3 regions of the Pseudarthrobacter sp. H2 genome follow, and region 2 is predicted to be linked to each of the others. Evidence: riboswitches for the same ligand, from Rfam matches in the RefSeq annotation. Region 2 holds a riboswitch; each other region holds the start of a gene.
The links. A riboswitch is a leader RNA that binds a small molecule or an ion and turns the genes downstream of it on or off. The one in region 2 is predicted to bind thiamine pyrophosphate.

Region 1 (5,330 bases), on a different replicon from region 2:
TTTATTACTAGATTTGCGTGCGGAACCTGGGGCCAAATTGTTTGGACCGGCTCACGCTGTGCCTCTACGCCGGTGGATTCCCCGGGGGAACCCATGAGTTATTCCGTGGACAATACCGACGCGAATTCATTGATTGGAATACCGCGGGGACTGCCTTTGAGGTCATAACCCAAGTGTTGGCGTAAGCACCGAAGGTCCAGACTACGCTAATTTTGCCTTCGGCCGCAAATGAGGCTGGTTCCGGTGGATAGTTCGTGCTGGGCGCCACTGGCCTTGGCCAGGGGGTTGCCGAGAGAACCTCCGGAACCGTGCCCGACTATCGTACAGTCTCCCCGGTCCCCGCCGGGTCAGGCATGCAGCCGCGGCGCGTCGAAGAAATCGACCTCGTAGCGCGATGACTGCCGGAAGGCCAGTGTCATGGCCTGCCGTTCGCTGTCCGTGGCCTGCCGCGCCGCCGCATCGGTGTAGGCGACCGCCTGCCGGGTCGCGGCGGCAAACTCCTCGTCCGCGTAGGTGCGCAGCCAGGCCGCGTAGGGGTGCCCTGCCGGGGCTCCCGCGGCGAGGAACTCCCCGTGCAGCGTGGCGCCGACCTCGGCGTAGAGCCAGAAGCAGGGCAGGACCGCGGCCACCAGCACCCCGTAGCTGCCGGAGACCGAGGCGGCCAGCAGATGGTCCACGTAGGACTTGGTGACGGGGCCCAGTTCCGGGCCGGCGGGGCGGGTGCCCAGCCACGTCCGGTGCAGCTCCGATTCGACTTCGAGGCAGTTCTGCGCGCCGCGGGCCCAGAAGAGCTGTTCGGCTTCCGACGGCGCGAGGGCCGACGCCCGGGCCAGCACCCGGGAGTAGCCGTTGAGATAGATGGCGTCCTGCGCGAGGTAGTAGGCGAAGTCCTTGTCCGGCAGGGTGCCCTCGGCCAGGCCGCGGATGAACGCGAGGCCGTAGATCGCCTCGAGGTCCGCCGCGGCCCCTTCCCAGAGCGCCACGGCAAACTCGCCTTCCGCCGGGGCCGGGGTGCCGGGCTGCGGCCCGGCGGGGCCGGGATGGGGCAGGTGGTGGAAGTGATGGACGGGGCCGTTGCCGGATCCGACGTCGAGGCTCCCCGACTCCCGCAGCGCCCCCTGCAGCCACGGCTTGACCTCCCGGAGGGCGGCCTCCCAGTCCCCCACCCGGGCCTGCACGGTGGCCATCGCGGAGGACAGGGAGCATCCGGTGCCGTGGCTGTTGCGGGTCCGGATGCGCTCCCCGGGCAACACCACGGTCTCCCGGCCCAGCAGTCCGCCCGTGTTGACGAGCGCGTCGGGACAGCCGCCGGCCTCGGCCCCGGCGTCGTTGTCGCCTTTGTTGTCGCCGGTGGCGTTGTCGGTGGCGTTGTCGCCGGCGTTGTTGTCGCCGGCAGCGTCGTTGAGGTGGCCGCCCTTCACCAGCACTGTGGTGCCCGCCAGCGCGGCGAGCCGTTTGCCCTGCGCCAGGGCCTCCGCCCAGTCCGCGGCGACGGGCTCCCGGAGCAGGATCGCCAGTTCGGCGAGGTTGGGGGTGATCAGGTCCGCCAGCGGCAGGAGCGTGTGCAGGGCCGTCTCGGCGGACTCCCGCAGGAGCCGGTCCCCGCTCGTGGCCACCATCACCGGATCAAGCACAACGACGCCGGGGCGCACCTTCTCGAGCCAGCTGCGGACGGCGTCGATCACGGCCGCATCCCCCAGCATGCCGATCTTGACGGCGTCGATGCCGATGTCGTCGCTGACCGCCTCCAGCTGCGCGGTGAGGAATTCCGCCGGGGGGACGTGCACCGCCCGGACGCCCCGGGTGTTCTGCGCGGTCAGGGCGGTGATGGCCGCCATGCCGTAGCCGCCGTTCGCGGCGATGCTTTTCAGGTCGGCCTGGATCCCGGCCCCGCCGGAGGGGTCGGAACCGGCAATGGCCAGCACGCGGGGAATCCGGGGCGGCGCGGACGTGCGCGGCCGGTACGGCAGAAATTCGGACAGAAGAGTCGGTGAAAACAAAGCCAAAACGGACATCCCTTCGCCGGTGCTAACCGGACAGGTTCAACGGGTCTGGATCTCAGCCGGCCCGATGCGCGGCACCCCGTGTCAGTCCCCCAGCCTAGCCGCATCCCTTAACAACCTCGCGGGTGCGGCCCGGGACCGGCGTATTGCTACGCCGGTCCCGGGCCGCACCCGCGGTTCAGGCAGTTGCTGGAGGCCTACAGCTCGGACGCCGGCACGCCGACGCCGAGGATGATCGGCTCGTTGGCCGCGGGCTTGGCCATCGGCATCTTGGCCGCCGGCGTTGCTGCGGCCGGGACCTTGGCCTCGTGGACGGCTCCGGCTGCGGCCGGCCGGGTGGCCTCGCGGTGTTCAGTTGCCTCACGGTGTTCAATGGACGTCACGTTGGCAGCACCCTGGGCGCGGCTGGCGCTCCGGTTCCGGCGACCGCGGCGGGCACGGGACGTGGTGGCCCCGGCTTCCCGGACCTGGTCGTCGTCGTACGGGGCGGCATCGTGCGGGGCGGCGTCGAGCCGGCCTGCGGCCTGCCGGGCTTCGCCGCCTTCGCTCAGGTGGGCGAAGGCCTCGGTCAGCAGGTCCAGCGTGAGTGCGGGAGCCTTTGCCTCCCCGGCGTGCTCCACGAACGGCAGGGCAACCTGCTCGCCGCCGAAGGTCAGCACGGCGGCAGGACGTCCGGCGGGCGCTTCTTCCTTCCGGGTCCCCTGCGCGGCCGGCTCAACGGCCGCCGGGCGCGTCCCGGCGTCGCGCTGGCGCGTCCCGGCGTCGGCGGTCTCCCCGTCGTGCAGGTGGGCGGCGTGCGCCGCGGCGGCGATGTTCGCCAGGGCGGCACGTGTTGCCTCCGCCTTGGCGTGGCGCTCCTCCTCGGTCGGCTCGGGGTGCGCCGGCGCGGACAGGGCAGGCTCCAGGGCCTGGCCGCTCTTTCCGCGGCGGCGGCCCTTGCGCTCGGTCCGGGCGGCGGGCTGGGCTTCGGCCCGCGGCACGTAGTGCTCCGCGGCGACGGTGTTGGCCCGGCGGTGTTCGACGGGCTCGTCGTGGGTGACGATGCCCCGGCCCGCGCAGGCCTCGCACTGTTCGCCGAAGACCTCCAGCAGCCCGGTGCCCATCCGCTTGCGGGTCATCTGCACGAGCCCCAGCGAGGTCACCTCGGCCACCTGGTGCTTGGTGCGGTCCCGGCCCAGGCACTCCACCATGCGGCGCAGCACGAGGTCGCGGTTCGATTCGAGCACCATGTCGATGAAGTCGATCACGATGATGCCGCCGATGTCGCGGAGCCGGAGCTGCCGGACGACTTCCTCGGCCGCTTCCAGGTTGTTCTTGGTGACGGTCTCCTCGAGGTTTCCGCCGCTGCCGGTGAACTTGCCGGTGTTGACGTCCACCACGGTCATGGCTTCGGTGCGGTCGATCACGAGGGAGCCGCCGGAGGGCAGGAACACCTTGCGGTCCAGGGCCTTGTGGATCTGCTCGTCGATGCGCCAGGCCGCGAAGATGTCCGAATCCTTGGTCCACTTCTCGAGCCGGCCCACCAGGTCCGGCGCCACATAGGTGACGTAGGCCTCGATGGTGTCCCAGGCTTCCTCGCCGGAGACGATCAGCTTGGAGAAGTCCTCGTTGAAGACGTCACGGACCACCTTGATGGTCAGGTCCGGTTCGCCGTAGAGCAGCTCGGGGGCGAGGATCTTGGTGGACGTGGACTGGCTTTCGATGCCTTCCCACTGGGCGCGCAGGCGGTTGATGTCGTGCGTGAGCTCTTCCTCGGACGCGCCCTCGGCGGCGGTGCGGACGATCACGCCGGCGTCTTCCGGCAGGCGGTCCTTGAGGATCCGCTTGAGGCGGTTGCGTTCGACGTCGGGCAGCTTGCGGGAGATCCCGGTCATGGAACCGCCGGGCACGTATACGAGGTAGCGGCCGGGCAGCGAGATCTGGCTGGTGAGGCGGGCGCCCTTGTGGCCGACCGGGTCCTTGGTGACCTGGACCAGCACGGAATCGCCGGACTTCAGCGCGTTCTCGATCCGGCGCTGCTTGCCCTCGAGATTGACGGATTCCCAGTTGACTTCGCCGGCGTAGAGCACGGCGTTGCGGCCGCGTCCGATGTCGACGAAGGCGGCTTCCATCGAGGGCAGCACGTTCTGGACCTTGCCCAGGTAGACGTTGCCGATCAGGGAATCCTGCTGTGTCTTGGAGACGAAGTGCTCGGCCAGGACGCCGTCTTCGAGGACGCCGATCTGGATTCTGTCGTCGCGCTGGCGGACGATCATCTGGCGGTCCACGGATTCGCGGCGGGCCAGGAACTCGGCCTCGGTGATGACAGTGCGGCGGCGCCCCGTGTCGCGGGATTCGCGGCGGCGCTGCTTCTTGGCCTCGAGGCGGGTGGAGCCCTTGAGGGACGTGACGCGGTTGTTGACCGGCGCCTCGCTGGCGGCGCGGGGTGCGCGGACGCGGGTCACCGTGTTGGGCGGGTCGTCGTCTCCCCCGCCGGTCAGTTCGAGGTCCTGGTCGCCACGGCGGCGGCGACGGCGGCGGCGTGAGGTCACGCCGTCGTCCATGGTGCCCTCGGCGCCTTCGTCGCTCTCCTCTGCGGAGCCTTCTGTTTCGGTGTCGGCGCCCTGTTCGTTCTCGGTGCGGGTGCGGCCGCGGCGTCCGCGGCTGCGGCGCCGACGTCGGCCGCTGGCGTCCTCGCCTTCCTCGCCCTCCTCTTCGTCCTCCTCAGCCTCGGCGGCCACCGGGGCCGGGCGGACCGCGGCGCTCAGATCGGGGGCCTGGAAAATCATCGAGGTGACGGCGCCGGGCTCGAGGAAGAGCGAGGCGGCTGCGGAGAGCTTCTCGGCAGGGGCTTCTGCGGCGGTTTCTGCTGCGGTTTCTGCGGGAGCTTCAGGGGCCGCCGCGGTGACGGTTTCGGCGGCAGGTTCCACGGGCGGTTCGATGGCAGCGGTGGCGGCGTCCCCGGCTGCGGGGACGGCTGCTGCGGGGATCGCTTCAGCTGCCGGGGCGGCGGCTTTGGCGCGGCTGGCACGGCGTCGGACGGGCTTTTCCACGACGGAAGCCTCGACGGCGGTTTCCTCAGCGGGCTGGGCCTCAGCCGCGACAGCGGTTTCCGCAGAGGCGGTTTCCGCAACAAAGGGCAACGGCTCGGCCGTCACTGCCGGCTTGCGGGCGCGGGTACGCCGGACCGGCGCCTTCGCTTTAACCTCGGCGGCCGCTGCTTCGGCGGGTTCGGCTTCCGGGGAACCGGCGGGAGCTTCCGCGGCGGCGTCGGGGGCCGTGCCGGCGGACTCCGGCGCCTCCGCGGGCTCCGCCGGCTGGGCCTTCGGCGCGACCTTGCGCCGTGTC
Region 2 (5,330 bases):
CGAGCGGAGACTCTGTTCCTGAAAAAAGCAGCCGCTTACTTCGCGTGGGAGCAGCGGCAGTGAGCAAGTACGAATACATCGACTCCCAAAGACGGAGCCCGCCAACCTGAATTCGGTTGTGAAGATGTGCCGCTGGCGGGGCGTCTCAACCTCCGGTTTCTATCACTGGCTGACGCGCCCGCAATCGGCGACTGCCACCCGCCGGAAGGCCCTGATAGCGCGGATCCAGCACTATTTCGAGGAGTCCGAAGGCACCTACGGGTATCGCCGGATCCACGCGGACCTCGCGGCGACTATCGAGTGGTGTGTCTCCAAAATAGTTTGTGAGTTTCCTGTTTAACTTGGGTTATGTCTAATCCCGCTCCGCCTCTGGCGTTGACCGATGGTCAGCGTGCCGTACTGGAGGTGCTGTCGAAGTCGCAGACGGCGTCCCATCGTGAGGTGCAGCGGGCACAGGTCTTGTTGATGGCCGCGGAGGGGCTGGCCACCGAGTCGATCGCGAAGGTAGCGGGGACGAGTCCGGGGACGGTGAGGTCGTGGCGTGCCCGGTTCGAGGAGGAGGGCCTGGCGAAGCTGGGGAAGGTCCGTGCCGGGCGGGGCCGAAAGCCGGTGATTCCGCAGTCAAGGATCGATGAGATCGTTGACTTGGCGCGGAACTCGAAGCCGGAAGGGCATACGCACTGGTCGGTGCGGACCATGGCTGCCAGGTCCGGGGTGTCTCCGGCGCAGGTGCAGCGGATCTGGGCGGCGCGCGGGCTGAAGCCGCACCGGGTGGAGGCGTTCAAGCTTTCCACCGATCCGAGGTTTGAGGAGAAACTCATCGACGTGGTGGGCCTGTATCTGAACCCGCCGGAGCAGGCGATCGTGTTGTGCATGGATGAGAAGTCCTCGATCCAGGCGCTGGACCGGACCCAGCCGTCGCAGCCGATGAAGAAGGGCCGGTGCGAAACGATGACCCACGGCTCCTTGCGCAACGGGCACCACGACCCTGTTCGCCGCCCTGGACGTTGCCACCGGCAAGGTGATCGGATCCTGCCTGCCCAAACACCGCCACAGCGAGTTCCTGAGGTTCCTCAAAACGGTTGAGAAGGAAATCCCGGACGGACTGGCCGTGCACCTGATCCTGGACAACTACGCCACCCACAAACACGCCAACGTGCGGGCCTGGCTGGACAAACATCCCCGGTTCCACCTGCATTTCACCCCGACGTCCTCATCCTGGCTGAACCTGGTCGAGCGGTGGTTCCGCGAGCTCACGGACAAGGCCCTGCGGCGCGGCGCCTTCCACTCCGTACCGGATCTGATCGCGGCGATCGAGGGCTACCTCGCCGCCCACAACGATGAGCCCAAGCCCCTCGTCTGGACCGCGACCGCCGACTCAATCCTCGAAAAGGTCGTCCGCGGCCGCGTCGCACTCCAAGCCGTCAAGCAAAACTGAGACAGACCACTAGGACGGCTCCGCCGACGTCCCGGCGACCCGCGCAGGACTCGGGCGCCCGGACCCCCAATCGCTCGCATAGCTCACTCCGTCGACAATGGGAGCCCGCGGCCTCAACTTCCCCGCAGTAAGGGCACCAAAACGGGCGTTTTGGTGCCCTTAGCCAAAATGTCCCTTGCAGGACAGCAGTTCTACGACACGGACGTCGACGGCGGGCACGTCTTCCACTGCTCCCTGGGCCTGGCCGCCCAGGAAGGCTGGCTCGCCGACCAGCAATGGGCGGCCATCGCGAATGATTTCATGCAGAACTTCATGCAGAACATGGACTTCGCCGAGGACGGCGGAAAGGCCCCGGCCTGGTGGGTTGCAGTGCGCCACGGACTGAGCAGGAACGGCAACGACCACCTTCACATCGTGGCCAGCATGGTCCGTGACGACGGCACCAAATGGAACGGCTGAAAGAGCAAATACATGTCCCAACAGGTGGGGTACCAGGCTCTGACGCTTCCGACGCTACCCGCCTCTGAGGTGCGCTGTATGTTGATGCGGTTATTGGAGGTGTCTATTTTGGGGTTTTCAGGGCCGGCCGGTCCACCGGGGGAGACCGGTGCCCGCAGGTACGGGAGGTCCGGTGGTCGCGCCGCGGTGTCCGGCACGGGAGCCGTTTGGGAAACAGTTCGGGCAGGACACGGCGGCAGCACGGTTAGGTGCGGGCGCTGGTTTGGCCGGGGGCGGGTATACTCGCTCCCAGTGACACGGGGTGCCGGGCGGCTTGATTGGCCCGGCTGAGATGACACCCGTTGAACCTGATCTAGTTGACACTAGCGAAGGGATGTCCTGCAACGGTTCGCACGGTCCTGGCGCCCGGATCGCATCCTTTCGCCTTATCCGAAGGTGAAGAAACTGATGGAACTGGCAGAACAAATCGTTCTTGTGACCGGCGGCGGACGGGGCCTGGGCAGCAGTATTGTGCAGGCGTTCGCGGCCCGGGGGGCGCGGGTGGTAATCAATTACCGCCGCAGCGCCGAAGCCGCCGGGGAACTGGCCGCCGGTTATGGCCCCGAGCACGCTGTTGCCCTGCAGGCTGACGTCACCGACGCCGGTCAGGTGTCGGTGATGCTGGAGCAGGCCCGGTCCCATTTCGGTTCCGCCGTCACCACTGTGGTCAATAATGCGCTGGCCGATTTCTCGTTTAACGGGGATGCCCGCTCCGGTGCCGGGGATATTTCATGGGCGGAGTTCGAGGCACAGTTCGCCGGCAGTGTCCGGGGGGCTTTGAACACGACCCAGCAGGCTTTGGAGGGGATGCGCGGCCACGGGTTTGGGCGCATCATCAACGTTGGGACCAATCTGTTCCAGAACCCGGTGGTCCCGTACCACGACTACACCGCGGCCAAGGCCGCCCTGGTGTCATTGACCCGCACTATGGCCAAGGATCTGGGGCAGCACAATATTGCCGTGAACATGGTCTCCGGCGGCCTGCTGCGCACCACCGATGCCAGCGCCGCAACCCCGGAGGAGGTCTTTGACTACATTGCCGCTTCGACCCCCCTGGGTAAGGTCACCACCCCGGCCGAGTTCGCCGATGCCATCTTGTTTTTCGCCTCGCCTTGGGCGCGGTCGGTTACCGGGCAGAACCTGGTGGTCGACGGCGGACTGGTCATGGACTAGGCGGCCTGTCGATGAACGGGAAACGGCAACTGCATTTGAACGCTTTCCTGCTGGGAGCCGGCCACCACGGTGCTGCCTGGCGGCGGGCCGGATCGCCGCTGGAGCAGCTCGGAGAGATCGGTTATTATGAGCGGCTCGCACAAAGCGCCGAACGCGGCCTGTTCGATGCCGTGTTCTTCGCCGACGGGCAGTCCGCCGGTGACGTCGGCGCCGGTCCGAGATGGTTTCTGGAACCGTTGACCGCGCTGGCGGCCATGGCCCGGGCAACGGAGAACATCGGGCTTATCAGCACCGTCTCGGCCACCTTTTATTCCCCTTTTCATGCCGCCCGGTTGCTCGCCTCCCTGGATCACATCAGTGCCGGGCGTATCGGGGCGAACGTGGTCACGTCCATGTTCGATGCTGAAGCCCGCAACCACGGGCTGGAAGCGATGCCCGACCACGGGCAGCGCTACGGCCGCGCTGCAGAGTTCATTGAGGTAGCGCTGGGGTTGTGGGACTCATGGGCTGATGATGCGATGGTTCGGGACAGGGCCGGGTTCTATGCCGATCCGGCCCTGGTCCGGCCGTTGCATCATGAGGGGGGCCACTTCCGGGTGGAGGGGCCCTTGAATGTGCCCCGGGGCCCGCAGGGACGCCCCGTGCTGTTCCAGGCCGGTGCTTCCGGGGCCGGCCGGGACCTTGCCGCCCGGTACGCGGAAGGGATTTACGCCGTGGCCTACGATCTTCCCAGCGCCCAGGCCTACTATGCGGATATGAAACAGCGGATCGCTGCTGCCGGGCGTAATCCGGAGAAGGTAGCGATCATGCCCGGATTGGTGACGTATGTGGGCTCCACCGCGGCCGAAGCCCGGGCCAAACAGGACCGGACGGATGCGCTGCTGCCCACCGCAGAATCCCTGACACGGCTGGGCACGTTCGTGCAGCAGGACTGTACCGGCTGGGAACTGGACGCCCCCGTGCCGTCCCTGCCACCGGCGGCAGAATTTACTGGGCCGCAGGGCCGTTATGCCACCATATTGCGCATTATTGAAACCGAACGTCCCACCGTGCGGCAGTTGCTGGGGCGCCTGGCCGCAGGCGGGGGCCACTGCACCATGGTCGGCACGCCGGAGCAGATCGCTGATCAGATGGAGCTCTGGTTCCGCTCCGGCGGCGCTGACGGGTTCAACCTGATGCCCCCGCTGCTGCCCGATTCCCTGGACGAGTTCGTCGATGACGTCATCCCCGTCCTCCAGCGCCGGGGACTCTTCCGCACCCGCTACACCGCCTCGACGCTGCGCGGGCATCTGGGGCTGGACCGCCCGGCTGTTGGCGCCCCTGCGTAAGAGCGCCACTACGGCAGGGCGGCGGTTCCGATCATCCAATACCGTCCGGGACAGGGTTGCCACAAGCTGGCTTTGTCCCTCGTGAAGACACCGGGCTCCATGCGGGCGTATTGGATAGCCTTCCGTCAGGAACGTCCTTCCTCCCTGGAGTCCCCTCGGGCTTTGTGCTTTCAGGCCCGAGGCCTTCCGTGGGCAGCATCCGTGGTGTCGTTGGGGTTGCCGGGGCGGTGAAGGGTTTCGAGGAGTTGGAGTTCGTAGTGGGCGAACCGGGCCGAAGCCATCGTCGAGAGCTGACGTGGCCTGGGCAGGTCGATGCGGAGGTTTAGGCGCACGGAGGCGGGCCGGGGGCTGAGTACGACGACCCGGTCGGCCAGGTAGATCGCTTCACGGATGTCGTGGGTGATCAGGACCGCGGTCCAGGAGTTGTGGGACCAGACATCTTGAAGCCACGCCTGCATGTCGGTGCGGGTGAGGGAATCGAGGGCACCGAAGGGCTCATCCAGTAACAGGACGTCACGGTCCTGGACCACTGTGCGCAGCAGGGCGGCCCTTTGCCGCATGCCTCCGGAGAGCTCAAAGGGATGCGAGTTCTCAAAACCGGACAGCCCGAAGGCCGGGAAGAGGCTGGCGGCACGTGCCCGCGCGGTCTTTTTGCTTCCACCGCGGACTTCCAGGCCCAGGGCGGTGTTCTGGAGGATGGTGCGCCAGGGAAAGAGGAGGTCTTTTTGCGGCATGTAGGCGAAGTGTTCACGTTCCCCGGTGACGGCGCGCCCATCGATGAGGATTTCGCCGCCGCGGGGTTTTTCTAGGCCGGCCATGATGTTGAACAGGGTGCTCTTTCCGCATCCGCTGGGACCGATGATGGCAACGAATTCTCCTTGTTGTGCGGAGAA
Region 3 (5,330 bases), on a different replicon from region 2:
GGCCGCGGCCCGCTTGAGGGCTTCATTGTGGGTGGACACAAAGACTTCGGTGTAGCCCATGGGAGGGATCCTTATTCTGTCGGTTCTGTCGGTTCTGACGCCGCGTTGCCGGCGGAGGGGCCCGGCCGGCGGGCGCCGCCGCCCTCGCGACCGGAGTCAGAGGTGCGGCCGGCGGTCCGGTTGCCAGCCTAACCCAGCCGGCCCGCGTGAGCGGACGACGGCGCAGTCAGCGTCAGCGGACGGCGACGCGGATGCGGTTGCGCCACGGGTCCTCGAAGCGCAGCTCGGCCCCGGTGTGGTGCGACTGGACGCCGGCGACCTTGAGGCGGTCGGCGAGCGCTCCGACGTCGTCCCCGGACGGTACCTCGATCAGCACTTCGCCCAGGCCCAGGGTGTCGCGCCGGGGGCCGGCGCCGCGGCTGTTCCAGACGTTCATGGCCATGTGGTGGTGGTAGCCGCCGGCGGAGACGAACAGCGCCTGGCCGTGCCAGCCGGCGGTCTTCTCGAAGCCCAGGGTGCCGACGTAGAAGTCATGCGCCGAGGCGACGTCGCCCACCTGCAGGTGGACGTGCCCGATGCCGGCGGCGGTCCCGCGCTGTCCGGAGACGGACTCTTCGGTGAGGAACTGCTGCAGGAAGCGCTGGGGCGGCAGGGCCAGGCTGTCCATCACGACGTTCCTGCCCTCCCAGGACCAGGCCTCGCGGGGCCGGTCCCAGTACAGTTCGATGCCGTTGCCCTCGGGGTCGTTGAAGTAGAAGGCTTCGCTGACGAGGTGGTCGGCGCTGCCGGTGAAGGACTGCGGCGCGTACTGCGCCGCGGTGGCCACGGTGGCGGCCAGGGCGGGCTGGTCATCGAAGAGAAAGGCCGTGTGGAAGAGGCCTGCCTCGCCGCGGGCCGGGACGGGCAGCCCGGGTGCGGGGGCAAGGTGGACCAGCGGCTTCTGCTTGCGGCCGAGGTACAGGCCGCCGTCCTGCTCGGCGACGATGTCCAGGCCGAGGGCGCGCTGGTAGTAGTCCGTCATGAGCTTCATGTCGCCGGCCTTGAGCATCACGGTGCCCATGGTGAGTGCGGCGGGAAGCAGGTCCTGGGTGGTGGCTTCAGCAGTCATTTTGAACGCTCCGGGGTTCAGTGGCCACCGACTGTCGATGACCTTGTCATACTGTTAAATTACTTGAAGCTTCAATTTATTCCTGGTGGAGGAGTTCTCCCCTCAACACGATGTGCCTGAGTTCGCCGAGGGTTTCGAGCCGGGCCCGGGGGTCCTCGGCGCAGACCAGGACGTCGGCGCTGGCGCCTTCGGCGATGGCGTCGGCCCCGAGCCAGGCGCGTGCTGCCCAGGCGCCGGCGTCGAGGGCAGCCCGTGCCGGGAGGCCCGCGGCGTGCAGGGCCTGGATTTCATCGGCAATCCGTCCGTGCCTGATCACGCTGCCGGCGTCCGTCCCGGCGTAGATGGACACGCCGGCCTCGAAGGCCTCCAGGATCCGTTCGCTCCGGCGCTCCCAGAGGGCACGCATGTGCGCGGCGTAGCGGGGGAACTTCGCGGCGGCCTGCGCGGCGATGTCCGGGAAGGTGGCGATGTTGATCAGCGTGGGGACGATCGGCACACCCTGCTCCACGAAACGCGGCAGGTGCCGCGGCAGCAGGCCGGTGCCGTGCTCGATGCAGTCGATCCCGGCGTCGAGCATGTCATCGAGGGTGTCTTCGGCGAAGCAGTGCGCCGTCACGCGGGCGCCTTCATCGTGGGCGGCCCGGACGGCGTCCTTGAGCACGGCGGCGGGGAAGGACGGTGCCAGGTCCCCGGCGCCGCGGTCGATCCAGTCGCCCACGAGCTTGACCCAGCCGTCGCCGGCGAGCGCCTGCTTGCGCACGGCCTCGACGAGGTTCTCCGGCTCCACCTCGACGGCGAAGCCGCGGAGGTAGCGCCCGGTCCTGGCGATGTGGCGGCCGGAGCGGATGATGCGCGGCAGGTCCGTGCGCTGCTGCAGCCAGCGGGTGTCATGCACGGCCCCGGCGTCGCGCACGAGCAGTGTGCCGGCGTCGCGGTCCGTGGCGGCCTGCTCCTCCACGACGTGCTCCGGGACGTCCCCGCCGGGGCCGAGCCCGATGTGGCAGTGCGCGTCGACCAGCCCGGGAATCACCCAGCCGTCCAGTACGAGGTCCGGCGCCGCGGCGGGACGGTGGAAGGTCAGCACGCCGTCGACGGACCACAGGCCGCGGTGCTCCCGCTCGGCGCTGGTGAGGACCGGGCCGCTGAATTCAATGATCCTGCTCATGCCTTAAAGCCTAATCGGCCCGGCGGCCGGCGCGCCGTCATACCCGGAGTGGCTCCGCTGCCTGTGGTAGCTTCGTCTACGACCACACGGGTGCCCCTGCAGGGGCTGAGATCGGGCTGACGCGGCCTGCGACCGTTGAACCTGTCCGGGTAATGCCGGCGAAGGAAGTGAGTATTCCGTGAATACGCAAGAAACACAGCTGATGCCTGTCCAGAACGGGCCGGCCCAAGAAGAAGCCCGCAGTGCGTCCGGCAGGGAAGAAACCCAGTCTTTGAAGTCACACTCGCTGGCGTACATCTCTGACGATGCAACGGGGATCCGCGTTCCGGTGACCGAGATTGCCTTGGAGCCGTCCCCGAACGGACAGCAGAACGAGCCGTTCCAGATCTACCGGACGGCAGGCCCCGGCAGCGATCCCGTACTGGGGCTTGAGCCGTTCCGGGAGGCCTGGATTGAGGCCCGGGGAGATACCGAACCGTACAGCGGCCGGGAACGGAACCTGCTCGACGACGGCAGGTCGGCCGTGCGCCGCGGCGCGGCATCCGCCGAGTGGCGCGGGGCGCGGCCGGTGCCCCGCCGCGCCGTCGACGGCAGGACGGTGACCCAGATGCGCTACGCCCGGGACGGCGTCATCACCCCGGAGATGCGGTTCGTGGCCTTACGCGAGAACTGCGACGTGGAGCTGGTCCGCAGCGAAGTCGCGGCCGGCCGGGCCATCATCCCCAACAACATCAACCATCCCGAATCCGAGCCGATGATCATCGGCAAGGCCTTCCTCGTGAAGATCAACGCCAACATCGGCAACTCGGCGGTCACCAGCTCCATCGCGGAAGAAGTCGACAAGCTGCAGTGGGCCACACAGTGGGGCGCGGACACCGTCATGGACCTGTCCACGGGTGATGACATCCACACCACCCGCGAGTGGCTCATCCGCAATGCGCCCGTCCCGATCGGCACCGTGCCGATCTACCAGGCGCTGGAAAAAGTCAACGGCGACGCGAACGCCCTCACCTGGGAAATCTACCGGGACACCGTGATCGAGCAGTGCGAGCAGGGCGTGGACTACATGACCGTCCACGCCGGCGTGCTCCTCCGCTACGTGCCGCTGACGGCCAAGCGGGTCACCGGAATCGTCTCCCGCGGCGGTGCCATCATGGCCGGCTGGTGCCTGGCACACCACCAGGAAAACTTCCTCTACACCCACTTCGACGAGCTGTGCGAAATCTTCGCCAAGTACGACGTCGCGTTCTCCCTCGGGGACGGGCTGCGGCCCGGTGCGACGGCCGATGCCAACGACGCCGCGCAGTTCGCCGAGCTGGACACCCTTGCCGAGCTCACGCAGCGGGCCTGGGAGTTCGACGTCCAGGTCATGGTGGAAGGGCCCGGCCATGTCCCGTTCCACCTCGTCCGTGAAAACGTGGAGCGCCAGCAGGAGCTCTGCAAGGGCGCCCCGTTCTACACCCTCGGGCCCCTCGTGACCGATATCGCCCCCGGCTATGACCACATCACCTCGGCGATCGGCGCCACCGAGATCGCCCGCTACGGCACGGCGATGCTCTGCTACGTCACGCCCAAGGAGCACCTCGGGCTGCCGAACAAGGACGACGTCAAGACGGGCGTGATCACCTACAAGATCGCCGCCCACGCCGCCGACCTGGCGAAGGGACATCCGGGCGCCCATGAGCGTGACGATGCCCTGTCCAAGGCCCGCTTCGAGTTCCGCTGGCGCGACCAGTTCGCGCTGTCCCTTGACCCGGTGACGGCCGAGGCCTTCCATGATGAGACGCTCCCGGCGGAGCCGGCCAAGACGGCGCACTTCTGCTCGATGTGCGGCCCGAAGTTCTGTTCGATGCGGATCAGCCAGGACATCCGTGACGAATACGGCTCGGCAGAGGCCCAGGAAGCGCTCGCCGAGATGGCGGCAGGGATGCTGGAAAAGAGCCAGGAGTTCCTGGCCGCGGGCGGCAAGGTCTATCTGCCGGAGCTGCAGCTTCCGGCGCAGCGCTAGCGGACCCGCCCAACTGGATCGCAGCAGATGCCGTTATGGGCGCCCATAACGGCATCAACTGCGACCCAGTTGGGGCGGCGGGTTCAGGAGCGGCGGGTTCAGGACGCCTGGGCGTGCTGGAGCCGGCTGACCCCGGCAATGAAGGAGCGGACAAAGTGGTCGCCTTCGGCCGAATCCTGGGGCCGGTGCCCTCCCGCCGCGATGCGGTGCAGGGCCCCGGTCTCGCGCAGGTAGCCGGCGATTTCCTCGTACAGGGGTTCCCAGCCGCCGGTCAGGACCAGGGTGGGGACTCCCGGCACGATCTGCAGGGGCGCCTCCCAGCCCGGGGCCTGCAGGCGGAGGCGCCGGGCCTCCCGGCGGGCTTCCGGTGTCGCGGTCCCGGGCGCGCCCGCGGGGAAGGCCCGCCGGACATACTCGCGCTGGAAATCCTCGTCCCCAAGCTCGTGGCGGATGTCGAAGAGCGGCTGCAGGATGGCCCGGTGCGCCGCCGTGGCCGGCAGTTCGGCGGTGAGCGAGAGGCAGGCCGGCTCCACCAGGGTGAGGGACTGCACGAGGTCGGGCCGTTCGACGGCGGCCATCATCGCGGCGATCGCCCCGTGCGAATGGGCGACGACGTGTCCGCCGGCGGCGCCGCGGCCGTCGTCGGCCAGCGCGCCGAGCACGATCGCGGCGTCGGCTGCGAAGTCGGATTCGAGCGGTTCGGCGACGGCGTCAAAGCCGTGCCGGCGCAGGAACAGCGCGTCGTAGTTGAGTGCCATCCCGTGCTGCTTTGGCCACGCGGCGGCACCGAAGCGGCCTTCCCCGTGGACGAAGACTACGCGCTGCTTGAACATGCTCTAACCTTATGGCACGGGTCCGCGAACAGGGCCGCCGACATACGGCTCCTGCCGCCCTGCCCGGAAATTACTTGCTGCCGCCGAGGAACTTGTCGAAGCCCTTGGGCAGGTTCAGCTGGGACGGATCGAAGTCGCCGCCCTGCTGGCCGAACGCGGCCCCCGTGGGCAGGGCCTTGGGTGCCGCGGCCCGCCGGGCCTCGGCGTCGCGGAGTT

Region 1: another riboswitch for thiamine pyrophosphate. It lies ahead of ACQCSZ_RS06840 (bifunctional hydroxymethylpyrimidine kinase/phosphomethylpyrimidine kinase); the one in region 2 lies ahead of ACQCSZ_RS25090 (3-oxoacyl-ACP reductase).
Region 3: another riboswitch for thiamine pyrophosphate. It lies ahead of thiC (phosphomethylpyrimidine synthase ThiC); the one in region 2 lies ahead of ACQCSZ_RS25090 (3-oxoacyl-ACP reductase).

Annotation. Positions count from the first base shown of each region.
Region 1 is NZ_CP189594.1:1,439,139-1,444,468, reverse strand. It holds gene ACQCSZ_RS06840 (bifunctional hydroxymethylpyrimidine kinase/phosphomethylpyrimidine kinase) at 348-2,015, opposite strand; TPP riboswitch at 1,998-2,095, opposite strand; gene ACQCSZ_RS06835 (Rne/Rng family ribonuclease) at 2,201-5,330, opposite strand, start outside.
Region 2 is NZ_CP189595.1:138,008-143,337, reverse strand. It holds partial or broken gene ACQCSZ_RS25105 (IS3 family transposase) at 1-322, shown strand, start outside; partial or broken gene ACQCSZ_RS25100 (IS630 family transposase) at 349-1,438, shown strand; gene ACQCSZ_RS25095 (relaxase/mobilization nuclease domain-containing protein) at 1,607-1,897, shown strand; TPP riboswitch at 2,185-2,288, shown strand; gene ACQCSZ_RS25090 (3-oxoacyl-ACP reductase) at 2,345-3,109, shown strand; gene ACQCSZ_RS25085 (LLM class flavin-dependent oxidoreductase) at 3,121-4,437, shown strand; gene ACQCSZ_RS25080 (ABC transporter ATP-binding protein) at 4,608-5,330, opposite strand, start outside.
Region 3 is NZ_CP189594.1:1,272,506-1,277,835, reverse strand. It holds gene ACQCSZ_RS05910 (hypothetical protein) at 1-60, opposite strand, end outside; gene ACQCSZ_RS05905 (VOC family protein) at 233-1,108, opposite strand; gene ACQCSZ_RS05900 (amidohydrolase family protein) at 1,185-2,273, opposite strand; TPP riboswitch at 2,350-2,457, shown strand; gene thiC (phosphomethylpyrimidine synthase ThiC) at 2,476-4,281, shown strand; gene ACQCSZ_RS05890 (alpha/beta fold hydrolase) at 4,380-5,114, opposite strand; gene ffh (signal recognition particle protein) at 5,185-5,330, opposite strand, start outside.